Regions from separate parts of the Pseudotabrizicola sp. 4114 genome, predicted to be linked through region 3. Evidence: riboswitches for the same ligand, from Rfam matches in the RefSeq annotation. Region 3 holds a riboswitch; each other region holds the start of a gene.
What was found. Region 3 has a riboswitch for cobalamin ahead of J2X53_RS20420 (ABC transporter substrate-binding protein). Riboswitches for the same ligand answer to the same signal wherever they lie in the genome.

Region 1 (3,201 bases), on a different contig from region 3:
TCACCCGAAGGCGCAGGGGCAGGGCGTGCGACACCCGTTCGGCGATGCGCAAGGTGCTGTCATAAAGAGATGGGTCACCCCAGACCAGAAGTGCAACACGCGGCCCGCCGCCAGCATCCAGATGGGCCTGAATGCGGTCCTGCCAGATCTGCGCGATTGCATCATGCCAGTCGCTCACCCGGGTCAGATAATCCGGCGTTGCGGGGTTCCGCACCGGCAGGGCAAAGGTCTCGATCCGGGCCTCTGGTCGTGTGACCCAGCGCTCGCAGATGTCCAGCCGCAGTCCGGCCAGATCGGCCTTGTCCTCGCCTTTCAGCGGAATGAGGATCAGATCGGCCTCGCCGATTGCCTTTGCCGCCTCGGCGGTCAGATGGTCCGGGTTGCCAGTGCCGATGCCGATCAGGAACAGGGTGATCATTGCCGCCTCTTGGGAGGAAAAGGGCGCGGTTCCGGTGAACCGCGCCCTGATGGTGTACACGTGGCGTTCAGGCCGGGGCGTAGAGGCGCGGTTCGACCATGGTGGGCGGGGTCTTGCCACGCAAAGCCTTGGCCGCGGCCAGAACGGCAAGGTCGGCCAGCGGCTCCAGAATGATCACCGCCAGATAGGCCACGGCAAAGGTGCCGACCGGGGCAAACGCCTCGGTTCCCATGCCGTAAATGGCCCAGAATGCCACCCAGGCGACAACGCCGCCCTGATAGCACGCCGACAGGGCCAGCACCTGCGTGTACTTCAGATCAATATAGGCGGTGCCCGGTGCGATCAGACGGCGGGCCAATGCGGTAAGGGCGAAGAGCGGCACCAGCAGCGTGGTCACGTTCATCGCGAACTGCGGCAGATCGGCCGGGGCAAAGAACAGGCCCTGCACCAGCAGGCCAAGGGCCAGACCAATCGCCGAAGGCCCCGCGCCCAGGATCAGGAACAAGGTGGACCCCAGGATAAAGTGCACCTCGGACACGCCGACCGGGAATGTCGGCAGAATTTCGAAGAACACAAAGGTCAGCACGGCGGCAATCACGCTGCGTACCGCCAGCGACATCAGCCCGCGTTCTTTGAGCGTTTCACGGGCAAACCAGAGGCCAGTGGCCCCAGCGGCCGCTGCGGTGGCGTAGCTCAGCGTAATTTTGGCCCCATCGACGAGGCCGGGTTCGATATGCATGTCAGTCTCCTTGCCGTCACACCCGACGGTTGAACAGGTTGCGTTTGCAAGGCCGGTCTCCTGGCTTGCGGGTCGCAACGGTCATCCGCCTTCCCAGCCTTTGCAACGGCCAGTGGCATTCCGGATGACCGCTCACCGCTGACAGTCGCGGGGGCGGCTGGGGTGGGGGCGCCGCGATTTGGTCCGCCCTTCCCCATTCCCGTTTGAGCCCTCAGCATATTGTCACTTCGGGCACCTTGAGGTTACTTTCTTGCGCCCTCACCGGGGGCAGGTCAAGCTGGCAAGCGACCGCTTTGAGGACGCTTGCGCCGTTTGCGTCATCCGCCTGCCAGCGGGCCGTACAAAATCAGCGCCGGCTGGTCACCGCTGCCCTGTGCCAGCTGTGCCGCCAGCGCCGCCAGAGTGGACCGGGTCAGCACCTGCTGCGGGTGTCCCACGGCTTCGGCCAGCAGGGCAGGGGTCTCTGGCGGCAATCCATGCGTCATCAACGCCTGCGCCAGTGCGGGAAATGTGCGCTTGCCCATAAAGACCACCGTGGTCGCCAACGGATCGGCCAATGCCGCCCAGTTCAGCCCTTGTGGCAGATCGCCCGTCACATCGGCCCCGGTGATGAACTGCACACGCCGGGCGGTCAGCCGCCGCGTCAGCGGGATGCCCGCCGCCGCCGCCGCCGCGCAGGCTGAGGGCACACCGGGGATGATCTCGAACCGGATACCGGCCTCGGTCAGGGCGAGGATCTCTTCCTCCAGCCGCCCGAAAATACCACTGTCGCCGGATTTCAGCCGCACCACCCGCGCGCCCGTCCGGGCATGATCGACCAGCAAACGGCTGACGTGATCCTGCTTGGGCGAGGCGCGACCGGCGCGTTTTCCCACCGCCACCAGCTCGGCCTGCGGTCCGGCATGCGACAGCACCGGGCCAGAGGCCAGATCGTCAAACAGCACCACATCGGCCTCGGCCAAGCGGCGGGCGGCCTTGAGCGTCAGCAATTCCGGGTCACCGGGCCCGGAGGAGACGAAAGAGACAAGGCCCGTCATGACAGATCCCCGGAGCTGGCCGGGCCGATCAGATGGAAGAAGCTGCCGCTTGCCATTCCCCCGCCCGTGAAATGGCGGACTGATCCGGTCTCTTCCACCGTCTGGCCATTGGCATCCACCACTGTCGCCAGAGGCGCGTCTGGCTGCGACAGGATGGACGCATAGTGAAACTCATGGCCGCGCAGCAGGGTGCCGGCGGTAAACCCGGCACAGGGCTGCGCCAGCCGCGCCAGCCGGTAGCCCAGATGCATGCGGCGCTTGGCAAAGCTGGTTTCCAGCCCCAGCAGCCCCGCCATCCGGTGCCGGGTTCCATCCGCCGCGACCAGTCCCTGACCCAGGGCCATGTAGCCGCCGCATTCGCCATGCACTGGCCGGGTCCGGGCAAAATCGGCAAGACTATTGCGAAAACCGTCACAGGCGGCAAGGCGCGGGGCGTGCAACTCGGGGTAGCCCCCCGGCAGCCAGCAGGCGGTTGCGGACGGGTCCGGCCCTTCATCCGCCAGTGGCGAAAACGGCAGGATCGTTGCGCCCTGTTCACGCCAGCTGGTCAAAAGGTGGGGATACACAAAGGAAAACGCCGCATCGCGGGCCAGTGCCACCCGCTCGCCCGGTGCCGGAACCCGGCCTGCGCCCCGGGCATCCTGCACATGGCCGCCCTGTGCCGCGGTGCGGATCGCGGTCAGATCACAGTTGTCGGTCACAAAACTGGCCGCATCCGACAGGATCTGTCTTAGCCGGGGCAACTCTTCGGCCTGCACCAGACCAAGATGCCGCTCTGGCAGCGCCACATGCGCGCTGCGCGGCAGCGCCCCCAGCACGGTCAGGCCCGCGGCTTCCATCCCGGCGCGCACCAGCGCCTGATGGCGGGGCGAGGCGACCTTGTTCAGGATCACCCCCGCGACCCGCACATCAGGTCTGAACCGGGCAAGGCCCATGGCGACAGCCGCCGCCGTCTGCGCCTGCCCCGACACATCCAGCACCAGAATAACCGGCCAGCCCATCAGCGC
Region 2 (3,201 bases), on a different contig from region 3:
CGCGCCATGGCCGCGTCGAGGTTTCCGCCGTGATCACGCATGCTTGCCCACCCCTTGCTGCACATCCCCGGTAAACAGCGGCTGCACGTTGCGCAATCCCGCCTCGCGCATCTGGGCGACAGCATGGCTGGGAACCTGACCCGGCGCAAAAATCAGCGCGCGGGCGGCACCGGAATGCGACGCCGACCAGCCCAGAGCGCCAAGGTCTTTGGCAAGTTGTGCGGTCGGGTCATCGGGCGGGCCGCGACGGGTCAGGCAACGGGCGGCACTTTCCGTGGCAATGGCGGCGAAACCGGCAAGCGCCGCGCCGCGCTGCCATGCTGTCACCAGATCGCTGACATCGTCATATGCGCTGTCCGTGGCGCGGGTCGGCAGCGGCGGGCCAAAGAAGCCGCCCAGAAGATGCGCGCGGGGCAGGGCTGGCCCTTGCGCCAGCACTCTGCCCTCGCGGGAGGACCAGATCAGCCGGTCGGGGTGGCCGAACATCAGGGGGTCGCTGGCCCCTTCGGCAGCAACACAGGCGCGTGCCAGCAGGGCGGGCGGTCCGCAAAACCCGGCCAGCCGGGCGATGGCGACCAGCGCCGCCGTGCTGGCCCCGGTGCCAAGCCCCGGCGGAAAGGCCGGATGCAGGTGATAGGCGCCGGTCAGGGGCAGGCCCAGCGCTGACAAAAACCGGCGCAGCACCGGAGGTGGCACGGGAAAGCCTGCGGGCGCATGGGGCGTTTTGACAGTCAGGCCAGAACAGGCCCGGCGCCCGGCCCGCAAAAACATGCCATCAGGGCGCAAGGTGACCAGAACAACGGGCCCCTGCGCGCCCATCCGGCCTTGGAGCCATTCGCCGAAGTGGCAGGCTTGTCGCAGGATGCCCCCAGAACGGCGGTCGGCAAAGGCAGAGTTCATGGCCGGTGATCATCCTGTGCCAAAGCCTCCGGCCAGCGGTCCTGAAACACCAGATCGGCCAGATCCAACCGGTTTTGCCAGCCTTTGACCTGCAATTCGGGTTCGGAATACAGCGCATCAACATGGCCGAGGCAAAGGTACGCCACCGGCACGACCGGATCGGGCAGGTTCAGAATCCGGCGCAGATCACTGTCATGAAAAATGCTGACCCAGCCGACGCCAATGCCTTCGGCACGGGCCGCAAGCCACAGATTCTGCGCGGCACAGACGGTCGAGTACAGATCCATATCGCGGTTATGGGTCCGCCCCAGCACCACCTGCCCGCCGCGGGTGCGGTCACAGGTGATGCAGATGTTCACCGGGGCCTCACGGATGCCCTGCAATTTCAGCGTGGAATACAGAGGTTGACGGTCTGCACTGAACATTCCGGCCGCTTCGGCATTGGCCCGCTCAAACGCATCATGGATTTCGGCTTTCACCTCTGCGCTGCGGATCACGATGAAATTCCACGGCTGCATGAACCCGACCGAAGGCGCATGATGCGCTGCGGTCAGCAGGCGGAGCAGGACATCCTCATCAACGGCGCGCGGCGTAAACTGGCTGCGGACATCGCGGCGGGTAAAGATGGCGCGGTAGACGGCATCACGCTCGGTGGGTGAAAATGCCTGAACGGGTTGCGGCTGCATCTGGTCTTTCGTCACGACAAAACCCCTGTCATCAGAAACAAGGCCCCCGCTGACCATCGGGCACCCCGGTTTCGTCTGGCCGGTCTTCTGACTTGGTTTCACCCGGTGCCGCGCCTTCCCGGTCAGTCGGACCAGTGGCTGTTGCGGCCCCGTCCACCTTACAGCGTTGGGCACGTCGCGGAGTCTCACCGCGTTCCCGATTATCCCGACGGCAATCGCATCGAGCACCAGACACCTGATGCCTAGCGGCTCAGCCGCTGGTTCACAATGGGGTTGGTTGTGCGTATGACCGGGACAGGCTTGCCTGAGCCACTGCGCGGCCTCAGCAGCCTGCGGGCTGGTGCGTTGGGAACCCTTGGATCAAGCCGGAGTGACAGAGTGACCCGTTGCTTTGCCGCGCGATTTGCGGCATTCCGCGCCTTATGGTCCTGTCTCTGATCATATGGCTGCGTGGCGTGGCTTTGGTTGCGCTTCTGGCGACTGCCCTTGGCGTCGCTGGCTTTGGCCATCGTGCGCCGATGCAGCAGGATGCGACGATCGAGGCATTCTTGCTGTCCGGTTTTGCAATGGCCGATCTGTGCGGATCATCGGGGTCCGGCGATGCAGCGGCGCCGCTGTCCTGCCTCGCCTGCACAGTCACCGGCCCGGCGCTGATCCCGGCCAGCCCTTGCGTGATCCGCGATGCGGATATGCAGATCATTGCCGCCGTTTTTGCCCCGCGTGCGCGCCAGACTGTGCCTGCCGTTCACGACCCCGCCCGCGCGCCGCGTGCCCCGCCGCTGGCCTGAACCTGTCTGTCTGAAATCCATCCAGTCCTGACAGCCGGCCGCGCGCCGTGCTCAAGCCAAAAGGCAATCGTAATGTATCTTTCGTCTTCTCTGAACCGCGTCAAAACCCCGCTTCTGGCCTTTTGTGCCGCACTTGCGCTGGCAACCAGCGCACAGGCCCATGGCGTGACCGTGGGTGATCTTGAGATCATTCACCCCAATATCCTGGCACCTGCCGCTTCGGCAAAATCGGCTGCGGGCTATATGGGCATCGCCAATGAGGGCACAACCGCTGACCGGCTGATCGGCATCGAGATGCCTTCGGTCCAGCATTCCGAACTGCACACCACCGAACACAGCGCCGATGGCGTTGCGCGCATGATGCATGTGGATGCCATCGACATTCCGGCGGGCGAGACGGTGCTCTTGGAACGCGGCGGCATGCACATCATGCTGATGGGCCTGACCGAGCCGATGACTGAGGGGCAGATGGTGCCCGCCACCCTGATCTTTGAACAGGCTGGCCGCGTCGAGGTGGAGTTCAGCGTCGATCCGTCGGATGGTGCTGACCATTCCGCCATGGGGCACTGAGGCCTGAAACAAAGGCCCGTGGCGTTCGCGCGCCACGGGTTTCCTAGCGATAGCGCCGGAAAAACCGCGAGCGGTCGTACAGCGTTTCCAGCCGTTTCATCCGGCCTTCGGTCTCTCCCCAGGTCCGGCTTTGCACACTTGCCAGCAGCGTTTCGACCAGCACGAGGATCGACACGGTCGAGTCCCAGGCCGAAGGTGCTTCGATATGGCAGGTCAGCGTGTGGCGGGCGTGGGCGGCGGCGGGGCTGACCCAGCGG
Region 3 (3,201 bases):
CCGCAACAAGCGCAAAGGCCAGCGTTGCCCCGCCAAACGCCCCGGCGGATATGCCGATGGCACCACCGCCGAGGCCTAGGATGGTGACCGCGACAGCACCGGTTCCGGCCCCCGCCGAGACGCCCAGAAGATAGGGATCGGCCAGCGCATTGCGCACCAAAGCCTGAAGCACGACCCCCGAAAGCGCAAGCCCGGCTCCGCAAGCCGCAGCTATCAGGGTGCGCGGCAAGCGGTAGCTCCAGACAATGCCCGCATCGATCGGATCGACGATGAACTCTGCGCTCAACAGATTGTTCATCACGACGGCACCAACCGTGGCCAATGGCAGCGGCGTCTCGCCAATAACCACACCGGCAACGATCGCCACCAGAAGAACGGCCACTCCCGACAGCCCCCAGAACGCAACCGGACGCAGGGTGGAACGGACGGGAGCGGTCTCGACCGTCATTTCAGGTCAGACTCTGCCAAAGCGTCGGCCAGTGTTTCCAGCGCCGCTATGTTGCGGATCGACGGGTCCATGCTATGCGCATCAAGAATGACAACCCGGTCCTTCGTGACCGCATCCATCAGGCTGACGACCGGATCACTGCGCAGGAATTCCAGCTTTTTATCGATATCATCCGCCTCGAAACGGCGACGCTCCATCCGGGCGGCCACGATGATAGTGGGGTTGGCCCGCGAGATGGTTTCCCAGCTTACGACGGGCCATTCCTCATCGCTGCTGACCACATTTTCAAGGCCAAGTGCCTGCATCATATTGGCTGGCGCGCCACCCTGCCCCGCGACATAGGGATCAATGTCCATTTCTGCAGACGAGAACCAGAATACTGCGGTCGCGTTGCCCAGAGTCAGCGCTTGCGCTTTCTCAATGGCGGCCGCCTCGCGCGCCCTCAGGTCAGCAACCAGCGCGTCCCCGCGATCCCCGACATCGAAAATCTGCGCAAGCTCCGTGATCCCCTGATAGAGGCTGTCCATCTCATACTGTTCAAGCCGGGTGCCATCGGACCCGGCAGTGTTGTCCTTGCCAATGCAATCGGCAGGCAGCGTATATGTCGGGATACCGAGATCCGCGAACTGTTCGCGCGTGGCGACAATGCCCTGCGCCCCGACATGCCATTCATACTGCACGGCCACCAGCCCGGGGCGCTTGGCCACCACGCTTTCAAAACTCGGGTCATTGTCGGCGATTCGCTCGATACCGGCGTTCAACACCTCGAATTCCGGCAGGACATCCGTAAACCAAACGGATGTTCCCTGAACCTTGTCGCCAAGCCCAAGGGAATACAGGATTTCCGTTGCGGCCTGTCCGACAGTCACCACGCTTTCCGGCGCGGCCTCAAAGGTCACGTCTACCCCGCAATTGGTCAGAGTCAAGGGATAGGCCGTTTCGGCATGCACAGGAACTGCTAGCCAGAGGACAGCACTTCCGGCTGCCGTGAAGGATCGTCTGAACATGGGTCGTCTCCAAAGGATATTACGACCGGAGACAGGGAAAGATTGCCGACCCATGGGCTGAATGCCGCGACAGCCGACCGGCGTGACGCATGTGTTCTGGCTGTGACGGCCACGAAAGGCCGCCTTTGGGAATTATTCATTCGACACCTCTCCGGACACCCCGCCCGGTTCGCGTTGCTGACACTGTCGGCAGGTCTCCTGACTGACGGGTCATCACGAACAGCGACCTTCCCATGGCACTGGCCACAGTGGTATTTCGCTGCACGCTCGCCGCCTACAGTTGCGGGGGCAGTTCCGTTTCACCGAAGAACCGGTGACGGATTCCCTTTTGATTCCTTGCGGAAACCGACGCAAAACCGATATGCCCAAAATCCACGGGCTGCAAGCGCCTTGCTTAGAAGCTGTATCTCTCCGGCCGTCGGGGCGGTTCACTTCTGACGGCTATTGCACAGAGCGTTCCCAATGATAACGAGCTTTCTGGCGACGGCGGTGATGATGGCCGTGTGCGGATTTCCATCCTTGCGGAGGCGATCTGCGAAAGTTTTCATGCTTGCTTTGTGATGTGCCGCGACTGGGGCTGTCTGGAACATCACATGTCGCAGAGCACGGGGATCTCCAGTGATGGCCCGTTTTCTGCGAAGTGTTCCGCTGGCATGCACGACCAAGGCCAATCCAGTAAGTGCGGCAACCTGTTCCCTGGTGATGGTGTGAACCTCGGTGGTCTGGCGATCGGGATCACGCAACATGATCCTCTCGCCGAAGGATTTGATGCGGTTCATCTGTGCTTCGACGCGGCTTCGGATATGGTGGCGGTGATCTGACCCCTTTTCAAGTTGCGCCGGGTCCGGCGGCGTGATCCTGGCGAAATGTCCGCTTCTACATGCTGGCAAGGTTGCGTTTGCGCGTGCGGAGAACGTCCGGAAACCGCCCACTTCGTCGATCAACGCTCCCAGTCTCGCTCCTCTGATTTCACAGGCTCCAATGCCAGCCGCCGCTCAGCTTTGCGCGCTTCTCGCAAGGTCAACCCAAACGCCACATGTGACTTCGCGGCCGAAACAACCGCACGCGCGATCCACTTCCGCTGATCCGCATCCTCGAAATCAACAGCCAACGCATCGGTCCGACCGCTGGCGAGTTCCGCTACAACCTCTTTGCCATACCGCTGACGCAGTTCATCAGCGAACCGCTCAGCATGGGCATCGCCCCGGAACTCTACCTTTCCATCCGCCTGCATGATGCGGCCCATCGACCCGAGGGCCCGCAGCAGCCGATCATTCTCAGGGACGACCTCATGCGCCCGGGCATGATCGATTAGCTTGGCCGCAGCTTCATAGAACCCTTCGATATCATCGACGACCTTCCGGCTTTGATCCGGATTCCTTAAGTCAGCACGCCGCCTCCCGGACAGGGTTGCCAAGTCACTGCGCACCCAATCGCGTTCTTCCCAGGCATTGGCGGCACCGGTTTCCAGCCGCTCAGCCATGCGATCACCGCTGAGACCCAGGGCCACTGCCTTGCCGACGATGTCCGTTTTCAGCCGATCTGAGGCACCTGGCTGCAGATCAATGGCCTCCCTGCCCTGTGTCAGGCGGTCACCCTCAAGACCCGTTGCATAGAGTTTGGTCTGCGGCACCATCTGCAAGAGCTGTACGCCACGGGCATCACCCAACCCCTTGGCGACGTCGATGGCATAGCCATAGAGCTCGTCCCGCATGTCCTTGCGCTCGGCGACAGGCATCTTCCGGA
Region 4 (3,201 bases), on a different contig from region 3:
CCCGCTCGCCCACCGCCTGCACCAGCAGGCGCATCGGCTTGCCCTGAACCGCGACATAGCCCTTGATCCGCAGGATATGCTGCTCGCGTGCAAGGCGCTGGATGCGGGCGACCAGATCATCCGGATCGGTGATCTCTGGCAGATCAATCACGACCGAGGCAAAATCATCATGCTCGTGATCGTCATGGCCATCGTGATGGCTGGGACGGGCGGCAAGATCATCTTCGGCGGCCGCGTTCAGGCCCAGGATCACGCGGGGGTCGATGACACCATCGGTCATCGCCAGAATCGGCAGGCGGCGCGGGGCCTCTGCCTCGATCATCGCGCGGGCCCTGGCGAGCCCGGCTTCCCCGGCCAGATCGGCCTTGGACAGCAACACGACATCGGCACAGGCGATCTGATCCTCAAACACCTCTGACAGCGGGGTTTCATGGTCAACCGCATCATCGGCCAGGCGCTGGGCATCTACCGCGGCCACATCGGGCGCAAACCGGCCTGCCGCAACCGCTTCGGCATCGGCCAGCGCGATGACGCCATCAACCGTGATCCGTGACCGGATCGCGGGCCAGTCAAACGCCTTGAGCAACGGTTTTGGCAGCGCCAGACCAGAGGTTTCGATCAGAATATGGTCGGGCGGCTGTGGCAGGGCCATCAGTGCCTCGATCGTCGGGATGAAATCATCGGCCACGGTGCAGCAGATGCAGCCATTCGCCAGCTCGACGATGTTCTCGACCGGGCAGCTTTCGTCGGCGCAGGATTTCAGGATGTCGCCATCGACGCCCACGGTTCCGAATTCGTTGACCAGAATGGCCAGCCGCTTGCCCTGCGGGTTCTGCATCAGATGCCGGATCAGCGTGGTCTTTCCCGCGCCAAGAAAGCCGGTGATGACGGTGACGGGAACTTTGGTCAGGTTGGTCATTTCAGCTCTCCAGGGGGGGAAGACGGGCAAGGCTTTGCTTGCGGAAGATCACGGGCCGGTCGCGCCAGGGCACCAGACCGTCAGGTGTGGCCGCATACAGTGCGGCACCGCGCAGGATTTCCGGCACATCCGCCTCAGTCATCCGCCCATAGACGTAAGACCAGCTGCCCGGTTTGCTCAGCGCGATGCCGCACCCGTGGTCGCAGGCGGACAGGCACTCTACCGGACGGACCGCCACCCCGTCAGGAATGTCGGCAGAGCGGATGGCGGTGAACAAGCGGGCACCGGGGCAGACCTCGCCCTCGGGCACCGGCTGCCCGGCCCGGCAGGTCATGCAGATGTGTAAGACAGCGGTCATACAACCCTCTTGGTCAGACAAACGGGGAATGGCCGACGGCAAGGGCAGAGGGCCCCATTCCGAAGGTCACGGCACACCCCGTCCGTGTTTCAGTTCAGGCGCTGGCAGGTCTCCCGGCTTGCGGATATCGGACCCTGTGCCAGATGGCGTCGGGGTCCGGCGCTCTGTTCGCCTTCCCAGCCTGATGGCCAGTGGCATGAACAGACCTTTCCGGTCACGGTCGCGGGGGCGGCTGCGCTTTGGCTTGGTGGCCCGGTGGACCGCAAAACCTGTCGCATTCCCTCTTGGCCTGCCGTAGGACAGGCACCAGCGCTTAGTCTTCCGACTCCTTTGCCACAGCGGGGGGCGGTGTCAAGGAAAAGGACCGGCACGATGACGGACGTAAACGACCCGGATGCAGAAAACACAGACGCAGAGCTTGCCCGCCACGCATCCAAGATGGCCAAGAAAAAGGCCGCCCGCGACCGGATGATGAGCGGGAAAGAAGGCGAAAAGGGCCTGATCATCGTTCATACCGGGGCGGGCAAGGGTAAATCCTCGTCTGGTTTCGGCATGATCCTGCGCTGTATCGCGCACGAGATGCCCTGCGCTGTGGTCCAGTTCATCAAGGGCGCCTGGGATACCGGCGAGCGCCGCATGATCGAAGGGCATTTCCCGCATTTGTGCCAGTTTCATGCGATGGGCGAAGGCTTTACCTGGGAAACCCAGGACAAGGCCCGCGACATTGCGGCGGCACGCAAGGGCTGGGAAAAGGCAAAAGACCTGATCCGCAACCCTGACATCCGCTTTGTGCTGCTGGACGAAATCAATATCGCCCTGCGCTACGACTACCTGGATATCGACGAGGTGCTTGCCTTTCTGCGCGACGAAAAGCCGCCGCTGACCCATGTGTGCCTGACCGGGCGCAATGCCAAAGAGACGCTGATCGAAGCGGCGGATCTGGTAACGGAAATGACGCTGATCAAGCATCCGTTCCGCTCTGGTATCAAGGGGCAGCCCGGGGTTGAGTTCTGATGAGCGTGCTCTGCGCGGCATCTGCCGGGGCTCTGCCGCTGAAATATTCCTGCCAGGACAAAAGCAATCGTTCCTTAACCTTTGCCAGCGACTCTGGGGGAGCGGAACAGGGAGGGATCCCGATGGCCGCCCAAGGTAAAGGCGCCGCGTCCCGGTCGTGCAAGCGGTCCGGGGCGCGGCTGCTGATGTCTGGTCCTGCGCATGCTTTTATCTTGGCATTAAATATCCCCGCCGGAGGCTCCCGCAGGCGACGTGGCGCTGGGGGTGAAAGATAAGATGACAGCGCTGATGATACAGGGCTGCGGCTCCAATGTCGGCAAGTCGATGCTGGTGGCCGGCTTGTGCCGGGCGGCGCGGCGCAGGGGGCTTTCGGTGGCCCCTTTCAAGCCACAGAACATGTCGAACAACGCCGCGGTCACGGTCGATGGCGGCGAGATCGGCCGGGCACAGGCATTGCAGGCGCAGGCCTGCGGGCTGGAGCCGGTGACGGATATGAACCCGGTGTTGCTCAAGCCCGAAACCGATGTCGGCGCGCAGGTCATCGTTCAGGGGCGGCGGGTGGCGACGGTGCGGGCACGCGACTATGCCGACCTCAAACCAAAGCTGATGGTGTCGGTGCTGGACAGCTTCCACCGGCTGCGGGCCGCACATGATCTGGTGATCGTCGAGGGGGCGGGCAGCCCGGCAGAGGTCAATCTGCGGGCGGGCGACATTGCCAACATGGGCTTTGCCCGCGCCGCAAATGTGCCGGTGGTGCTGACCGGCGATATCGACCGGGGCGGGGTGATCGCGCAGATCATCGGCACGCAAGCGGTGATGGACCCCGCCGATAACGCCATGGTCGCGGGATTTCTGATCAACAAGTTCCGTGGCGACCCCCGGCTGTTTGATGATGGCTATGCCTTGATCG

Region 1: another riboswitch for cobalamin. It lies ahead of J2X53_RS14540 (energy-coupling factor ABC transporter permease); the one in region 3 lies ahead of J2X53_RS20420 (ABC transporter substrate-binding protein).
Region 2: another riboswitch for cobalamin. It lies ahead of bluB (5,6-dimethylbenzimidazole synthase); the one in region 3 lies ahead of J2X53_RS20420 (ABC transporter substrate-binding protein).
Region 4: another riboswitch for cobalamin. It lies ahead of J2X53_RS14605 (DUF1636 domain-containing protein); the one in region 3 lies ahead of J2X53_RS20420 (ABC transporter substrate-binding protein).

The regions. Positions count from the first base shown of each region.
Region 1 is NZ_JAVDWP010000006.1:12,788-15,988, forward strand. It holds gene cobF (precorrin-6A synthase (deacetylating)) at 1-418, opposite strand, end outside; gene J2X53_RS14540 (energy-coupling factor ABC transporter permease) at 486-1,157, opposite strand; cobalamin riboswitch at 1,190-1,411, opposite strand; gene cobA (uroporphyrinogen-III C-methyltransferase) at 1,475-2,194, opposite strand; gene J2X53_RS14550 (cobyrinate a,c-diamide synthase) at 2,191-3,201, opposite strand, start outside.
Region 2 is NZ_JAVDWP010000006.1:30,935-34,135, forward strand. It holds gene cobD (threonine-phosphate decarboxylase CobD) at 1-41, opposite strand, end outside; gene J2X53_RS14625 (propanediol utilization protein) at 34-900, opposite strand; gene bluB (5,6-dimethylbenzimidazole synthase) at 897-1,586, opposite strand; cobalamin riboswitch at 1,646-1,833, opposite strand; gene J2X53_RS14635 (hypothetical protein) at 2,009-2,374, shown strand; gene J2X53_RS14640 (copper chaperone PCu(A)C) at 2,447-2,944, shown strand; gene J2X53_RS14645 (MurR/RpiR family transcriptional regulator) at 2,988-3,201, opposite strand, start outside.
Region 3 is NZ_JAVDWP010000016.1:48,012-51,212, forward strand. It holds gene J2X53_RS20415 (iron ABC transporter permease) at 1-448, opposite strand, end outside; gene J2X53_RS20420 (ABC transporter substrate-binding protein) at 445-1,455, opposite strand; cobalamin riboswitch at 1,626-1,820, opposite strand; gene J2X53_RS20425 (transposase) at 1,884-2,159, opposite strand; partial or broken gene J2X53_RS20430 (IS5/IS1182 family transposase) at 2,163-2,264, opposite strand; gene J2X53_RS20435 (relaxase/mobilization nuclease domain-containing protein) at 2,396-3,201, opposite strand, start outside.
Region 4 is NZ_JAVDWP010000006.1:25,995-29,195, forward strand. It holds gene cobW (cobalamin biosynthesis protein CobW) at 1-919, opposite strand, end outside; gene J2X53_RS14605 (DUF1636 domain-containing protein) at 921-1,277, opposite strand; cobalamin riboswitch at 1,363-1,603, opposite strand; gene cobO (cob(I)yrinic acid a,c-diamide adenosyltransferase) at 1,650-2,291, shown strand; gene J2X53_RS14615 (cobyric acid synthase) at 2,568-3,201, shown strand, end outside.